Regions from separate parts of the Spirillospora sp. CA-128828 genome, predicted to be linked through region 2. Evidence: riboswitches for the same ligand, from Rfam matches in the RefSeq annotation. Region 2 holds a riboswitch; the other holds the start of a gene.

Region 1 (3,781 bases), 3.3 Mb from region 2:
CCGCGCGGATGGTCGCGAACGACCGCCGGTAGATCTCGGCGCCGTCACGGACGTAGTCGGTCATCTGCCATCCTCACCACGACGGGGCCGCGGGGCGTCCCGCAGCGTCGGTCACAGCCGGCCCAGTGGACGGGCGTCCCGGGGGCGCGCTCCAGGCCGTCCACCCAGCGCCGGGCCTCGCCCTGCACGTCACCCCGCGACTTCGCGCATCCGGGACTGCCCGTGCACGCGGTCACCCCGACCCACGGCGACGCGGCGTCGACGGCGAAGCCCGCCGCGTCGAGCGCCACCGCGACGGCGGACGCGTCATCCCTGGTCAGATCGCGCAGGACCACGCTGCGCCACGGCGTGACCCGGACGTCGTCCGCGACGTCGGCGAGCGCTTCGGCCTGCGCGCCGGACAGCCGTCCGAGCGGCGGCACGACCTCAAGCGCGACGGACCCGTCCCGCTGCTCGATGACTCCGGCATGCGGGGCGGGAGGGTTGCCGGCGTCCCGCGCCTTCCCGAGCGTCCCGCCCAGCCTTTCGGCGACCCGTCGCGCGCCGTCCGGCACTTCCGCCAGCCGCCACGCGTCACCACGGACCGCAAGGAACGCCTCCGCCGCCGCGACCATCGCCCCGATCGGCTCGTCGCAGGTCGGCTCGATCGGCACGCCGGCGAGCAGGAGGCCGGACGGCGTGCAGCTCACGTCGGCTTCCAAGGAGGTGACGTCACCGGATCCGTCATCGAGGGCGAACAGGAAACGACCCGGAAGCCCGGCCAGCAGGGGACTCGCGCACAACGCCGCGTCGAGCGCCGCGACCAGCGGATCCGTCGCCAGAATCCCGTGGACGCCGCGCCCGCCCAGCGGCGAGGAGACGATGTTGCGCACCCGCTCGTGGGACGGCGAGGGGAGCAGCCCGGCGGTCTCCAGCCGGGCCGCGAGAGCCGGCGGGTCGCCGACGCCGCGCAACTGGAGGTTGGCGCGGGAGGTCAGCTCGATCACGTCGAGTCCCAGCTCGCGCGCCGCGGCGCCGAGCACCCTGAGCTGTGCGGCGGACACCGCGCCGCCCGGAACGCGGACGCGCGCCAGCGGCCCGTCGGCGGCATCGTGGGTCTGCAGCGTCCCGGGGCACGCGTCGGCACGCGCGCGTCCCGCCGCAGGGGCATTCGGCACGAGGAGGATGTTAACCGCACCTTGCCGGCGCGCCGCGCCGCGGCAGGCGCCCCGACGCGCCTCCGCACCTCCCGCTCGGCGACGAGAATGTCAGTACGACCCAGGTAGCGGGAGGGCCACTATGGCCACATTCGTCTTGATCCACGGCGCCGGCGATGTCGGCTGGTACTGGCATCTGGTGGAGGCCGAACTGCGTGCGCGCGGTCATGACACCGTTTCGCCGGATCTTCCCTGCGAGGACGACTCGGCCGGCCTGCCCGAGTACGCCGGCACCGTGGCCGAGGCGATCGGCGACCGGACCGATCTGGTCGTCGTCGCGCAGTCGTCCGGCGGCTTCACGGCCCCGCTCGTCTGCGACCGGGTGGCGGTGGAACTGCTCGTCCTGGTCGCGCCCATGATCCCGGCGCCGGGAGAGTCGCCCGCCGGCTACTCGGCCGGCACCGGATACGACCGGGAGGAGCGGGGCCGCTACGACGATGTCGTCGCCCTGTTCTACCAGGACGTCCCACCGGAGCTGGCCGCCGAGGCGCTGAAGCGGGGGCGCGCCCAGTCCGAGGCCCGGATGGGGGAGCCGTTTCCGCTGCGGGCCTGGCCCGACGTTCCCACGCGGGTCCTGATCTGCCGCGACGACCGGGTGTTCCCCGCCGGATTCCTTCGCCGCGTCTCCCGGGAGCGCCTGGGCACCACCCCCGACGAGATCGACGGCGGGCACACCCCGGCGCTGAGCCGCCCGCACGAGCTGGCAGACCGCCTTGAGGCGTACGCCGCCGAGGAAGGATTGCTCCGCTGATGGACGCCGGCGGTTACGACGCCGAACCGTGGCGGCACGACGAGGTACTGCGCCAGGCCTGGATCATCACCGCCCGTCGCGGCTGACGGCGCATGGAAGGATGCCCGCCGCTGTTTGCAGGCGGGCCGCGCTGCCGTACGCTTCTGCCCAGGCGATGGCAATGGGAGGAAGCCGGTGCGAATCCGGCGCGGTCCCGCCACTGTGACCGGGGAGCGAACCCCGCTTGAGGCCACTGTCCGCACGGACGGGAAGGCCGGGGCGAGCATCGATCCGGGAGCCAGGAGACTCCTGCCGTCGCGACACCCGCGACCGGGGCGAGGACCCCAGGGGAGGAACGACCGTGTCCGCTGGCACCGTCCTGCTGCTGTCGACGTCCGACACCGATCTGCTGAGCGCCCGCGCGTCCGGCGCCGCCTACCGGCTGGGCAACCCGGCGCGGCTCGCCGTGGACGATCTGCCGGAGCTGACCGAGGGCGCCGATCTCGTCGTCGTCCGCCTGCTCGGAGGGCGACGGGCCTGGGAGCACGGCCTCGACGCGCTCCTCGCGGGCCCCCGCCCGGTCGTCGTCCTCGGTGGCGAGCAGGCCCCGGACGCCGAGCTGATGGAGCTGTCCACGGTCAGCGGCGGGGTCAGCGGCGGTGTCTGCGCCGAAGCGCACGCCTATCTCGCCCATGGCGGGCCCGCCAACCTCGCCGAACTGCACGCCTTCCTGTCCGACACCGTGCTGCTGACCGGACGCGGGTTCGCGCCGCCGGCACCGACGCCGACATGGGGACGGCTCGACCGCGAGGCCCGCACCCAGGACGGCCCCGTGATCGGCGTGCTCTACTACCGCGCCCACCACATGGCGGGCAACACCGCGTTCGCGGAGACGCTGTGCGAGGCGATCGAGGACGCGCGCGGGCAGGCCATGCCCGTGTTCTGCTCGTCCCTCCGCACCGCCGAGCCCGAGCTGCTCGCCACGCTCCGCCGGGCGGACGCGCTGGTCGTGACCGTGCTCGCGGCGGGCGGGTCCAGGCCCGCGACGGCCGGGGCGGGCGGCGACGACGAGGCGTGGGACGTCGGGGCTCTCGCCGCGCTGGACGTCCCGATCCTGCAGGGTCTCTGCCTCACGACGAGCCGCTCCGACTGGGAGGCGAGCGACGACGGGCTGTCGCCGCTGGACGCCGCGTCGCAGGTCGCCATCCCCGAGTTCGACGGACGCATCATCACCGTCCCGTTCTCCTTCAAGGAGATCGACGAGGACGGCCTCACCGTCTACCGGGCGGATCCCGAGCGGGCGGCGCGGGTCGCCGGGATCGCCGTCCGGCACGGACGCCTGCGGCATGTCCCGCCCGCCGGGCGGCGCGTCGTCGTGATGCTGTCGGCGTATCCGACCAAGCATTCCCGCGTCGGAAACGCCGTCGGGCTCGACACTCCCGCGAGCACGGTCCGGCTGCTGGCCCGGCTCAGGGACGAGGGGTACGACCTCGGCGAAGGCTTCCCGGGCGTCGCCGGGCAGGACGGCGACGCGCTCATCCACGCGCTCATCGCGGCCGGAGGGCAGGACGAGGACTGGCTCACCGAAGAGCAGCTCGCGGGCAACCCCGTCCGCATCGCCGCCGCGTCCTACGAACGCTGGTACCGCACTCTCCCCCCGGACCTGCGGGAGGAGATGGAGCGGCACTGGGGCCCGCCGCCCGGGGAGCTCTTCGTGCAGGACGGCGACATCGTGCTCGCCGCCCTCCGCGCCGGCAACGTCGTCGTCATGGTGCAGCCACCGCGCGGCTTCGGGCAGAACCCGATCGCGATCTACCACGACCCCGACCTGCCCCCGAGCCACCACTACCTGGCC
Region 2 (3,781 bases):
GCGCGGATGCCGGGACCGCGGTCAGCGCGAGGGCCGTCCCGACGGCCGCCGCACCGGCGGCGGCGCGAAGCGCGGCCCGGATCATGCCCGGCTCCGCGCCCGGTTCAGGCCGTACGCGCCGATCGCGATGCCGATCACCCCGACGGCGATGCCGATGCCGCCGAGCAGCCGCGCCGTCCCGTCGTCGGACGACACCGACGACTTCGCGGCCACCGGCTTCACCTGGGCGGTCAGGCCGGTCGCGTCGCCCGAGCCCTTCGGCAGGAGCTTCAGCGTCGGGGACGGGTGCTCCGGCTCGGCGGCGCCTTCGGCCGGGGCCTCCTCCCACTTGACGACCTCGCCGTCCGAGTACGTCTGGTCGGCCTTGAACACCAGCTGGTCGGTGTCCGTCGGCAGCGGCCCCATGGAGACGTCGAACTCCTGGAACTGGCCCGACTCGATCTTGCCGCCGGTCCAGGTGATCTTGGTGACGGCCTCGGTCAGCTCGCCGCCGTCGGTCTTCACCGGCTTGGGCAGCTTGGACTTCTCGACCTTCGCCGTCCACCCGGGCAGCGGGCGGACCGACACCGACGACAGCGGATGGTCGGCCGGCAGGTTCACGACGAGCTTGGTGGTCGACGCGTCGTCGCGCTCGTTCGGGACGCGGAACGAGACCTTGGCGTACGAGCCCTGCTCGGCGGTCTTCGGGTTGACGGTGACGTGCGCGGACGCGGCCGTGGCCAGCCCGATCACGGACACGGTGGCGAGCGAGGCGATGGCGCCCACGCGGCGCGCACGCGGAAGGAAGGACATGACGGAACTCCGTTCGAGTCGTACGGGAATGGCCGGATGCGCCGGTGGACCGGCGTCCGGTGACGTACGGCGCTCTGCCTCAGAGGTGGGCGAGCGCCCTCGAACGCGGCGGGGGACCCCGCCGGACGACATGGTGCCGTAGTGCGCGTCCGACGCCCGTGACGGCGGCCTCCGCCCCCGCCGCGCGACGGGGACGTGCGGGAGGCTCGGCCGGTTCGACGGCGAACAGGGCGAGCAGCAGCCTGATCGGACGATCGGCCGCGGCGGCGACGCGCCGGGCGAGCGTCCACGCGGCCCGCTCGCCGTGCCGCAGCCATCCGGCGGCGACCAGCGCGGCCACGCAGTGCGCGAGCGTCATCACCAGGCCGTTGCCGCCGTGTCCGGCCGGCACCGCGGTGTCCGCCCCCATGCCGCTCGTCATGGCGGTGTGCACCGCGGGCGTGTGGTGCGCCATCGGGTCGGCGGCGGCCGTGAACAGCGTGTGCAGCGCGAACTGCCCGCCGAGAAGGCCGCCCAGGATCGTCGCCAGCGAGCGCTCGTGGCCCGCCAGCATCAGCGTCACGCCCAGAACCGCGACGAATCCCGCCATCGCCGCCCAGGCCGGAACCCCGGTGCCGCCCGCCAGGACGTGCCCGAGGGTCGCCAACGTGACGCACACGGTGGCGAAGACCACGGCGCGCGCGGTCCGGAACAGCGGATGCGGGGCGGTCGGGGGCATGACGGCACCCATCGTCCCACCATGTGCCGGGTGCGTGCAGCCCACCCCCGGATCCCCACCGACACGCCCAACATCTTGGGGTTACACAAAGATCGCCGACTACATGTAGGGTTCAACCCCGTGCTGGTTCGCCCCCGCCGTTACGCGGCGGGGGCGTCGTAAGAGGGAACCCGGTGTGAGTCCGGGACTGCCCCGCAGCGGTGAGCGGGAACGACCGCCGTCATCACGCACTGGGCCACGGGGTGGCCTGGGAAGCGACGGCCAGTAGGGCGCCTCGACGAGGCGACGCCCGCGAGTCCGAAGACCTGCCAGCAGGTTGTTCGTCCAGTGCCTCGCGGGCAGGCCGGTGGCGGAGCGCGGTATGCCGCCGCGTCCCGTTCGCATGCCTCCGCGAGGCGGCATGCGAGGGGAGATGCACGTGACACAGGCTCTGGTCGCGCCGTTGCCGGCGGGGATCGCGGCCGAGGTCGAGGCGGCCTGCGACGGGGTGCCCGATGTGGACCCGGGGCGGGTTCTCGCCGCAGTCCGGCCGGGTTCCGGTGGGGGGACGAACCCCGGGAGGGACGAGCCGGACACGGCGGCGCTGCGGGACCTCGCGATCGGTGAGGCCGCCGCCCTGGTGCCCGCCGAACCCGGGTACTCCAGGGTCGCCGCGCGGCTCCTCGCCCTGCGGATCAGGGACGAGGCCGCGTCCGCCGGCGTCCGCACGTTCGCCGAGTCCGTCGCCGCCGCGCACCGGGAGGGGCTTCTGGCGGACGCCACGGCCGCGTTCGTCGCCGCCGGCGCGGCCGCGCTCGATGACCTCGTCGACGAGGCCGCAGACGACCGGTTCGAGTACTTCGGGCTCCGCACCCTTTACGACCGGTATCTGCTGAGGCATCCGCGGTCGCGGCTCGTCCTGGAGCGTCCGCAGCACTTCCTGCTGCGCGTCGCGTGCGGGCTCACTCATCCCGACGGAGTCGGGGCGGGGGGCGTGGGGGGTCGTCCCCCCTCGGGAAACACGGCCGTGGACGAGGCGGCCGAGCTGTACGGCCTGCTCAGCACGCTGTCGTACCTGCCCAGCTCGCCGACGCTGTTCAACTCGGCGGCCGCGCGTCCGCAGCTGTCCTCGTGCTTCCTGCTCGACTCGCCGCGGGACGAGCTGGAGTCGATCTACGAGCGGTACGGGCAGGTCGCGCGGCTCAGCAAGTACGCGGGCGGGATCGGCATCTCCTGGACGAAGGTGCGGTCGCGGGGCTCGCTGATCCGCGGGACGAACGGGCACTCGAACGGGATCGTCCCGTGGCTGCGCACGCTCGACTCGTCGGTCGCCGCCGTCAACCAGGGCGGGCGACGCAAAGGCGCGGCCTGCGTCTACCTGGAGCCGTGGCACGCCGACGTCGAGGAGTTCCTGGAACTGCGCGACAACACCGGCGAGGACGCGCGCCGCACCCACAACCTCAACCTGGCCAACTGGATCCCGGACGAGTTCATGCGCCGTGTCGAGGCCGACGGGACGTGGTCGCTGTTCGATCCGAAGGAGGTCCCCGAGCTGGCCGACCTTTGGGGTGACGCGTTCGACGCCGCGTACCGGGAGGCGGAACGGGAGGGGCGGTTCGTCCGGCAGATTCAGGCCCGCAAGCTGTACGGGCGAATGATGCGGACGCTGGCCGAGACGGGCAACGGCTGGATGACGTTCAAGGACGCCGCCAACCGCGCCTGCAACCAGACGGCCGAGCCCGGCCAGACCGTCCACCTGTCGAACCTCTGCACGGAGATCCTGGAAGTGACGGGCGACGGCGAGGCGGCCGTGTGCAACCTCGGGTCGGTGAATCTGGCCGCGCACGTGGGTCCGTCCGGGGTGGACTGGGAGCGGCTCCGCTCGACGGTCCGCACCGCCGTCCGGTTCTTGGACCGCACCATCGACAGGGGGTTCTACCCCACGCCGGAGGCGGAGAAGGCCAACCGCAAGTGGCGTCCGGTCGGGCTGGGAGTGATGGGGCTCGCGGACGTCTTCTTCACGCTCCGCCTGCCGTTCGACTCGGACGAGGCCCGTTCACTGTCGACTCGCATCGCGGAGGAGATCGCCCTGGCCGCGTACAACGCGTCCGCCGATCTGGCCGCCGCGCATGGCCGGCTGCCCGCCTACGACATGACGCGCACCGCCCGTGGCCGGCTCCACATCGACCATTTCCCGGACGCGACGCCGGCCCGGCCGGCCGACTGGGAAGCCCTCCGCGCGCGCGTCGCCGAGGTCGGGCTCCGCAACTCGCTCCTCATCGCGATCGCGCC

The links. A riboswitch is a leader RNA that binds a small molecule or an ion and turns the genes downstream of it on or off. The one in region 2 is predicted to bind cobalamin.
Region 1: another riboswitch for cobalamin. It lies ahead of cobN (cobaltochelatase subunit CobN); the one in region 2 lies ahead of ACQPXG_RS44275 (ribonucleoside-diphosphate reductase subunit alpha).

The regions. Positions count from the first base shown of each region.
Region 1 is NZ_CP191986.1:5,907,574-5,911,354, reverse strand. Features, by position in the region: gene ACQPXG_RS28755 (precorrin-8X methylmutase) at 1-64, opposite strand, end outside; gene ACQPXG_RS28750 (precorrin-3B synthase) at 45-1,157, opposite strand; gene ACQPXG_RS28745 (alpha/beta hydrolase) at 1,279-1,947, shown strand; cobalamin riboswitch at 2,112-2,235, shown strand; gene cobN (cobaltochelatase subunit CobN) at 2,288-3,781, shown strand, end outside.
Region 2 is NZ_CP191986.1:9,210,556-9,214,336, reverse strand. Features, by position in the region: gene ACQPXG_RS44290 (copper resistance CopC family protein) at 1-85, opposite strand, end outside; gene ACQPXG_RS44285 (YcnI family copper-binding membrane protein) at 82-792, opposite strand; gene ACQPXG_RS44280 (MFS transporter) at 872-1,522, opposite strand; cobalamin riboswitch at 1,618-1,837, shown strand; gene ACQPXG_RS44275 (ribonucleoside-diphosphate reductase subunit alpha) at 1,929-3,781, shown strand, end outside.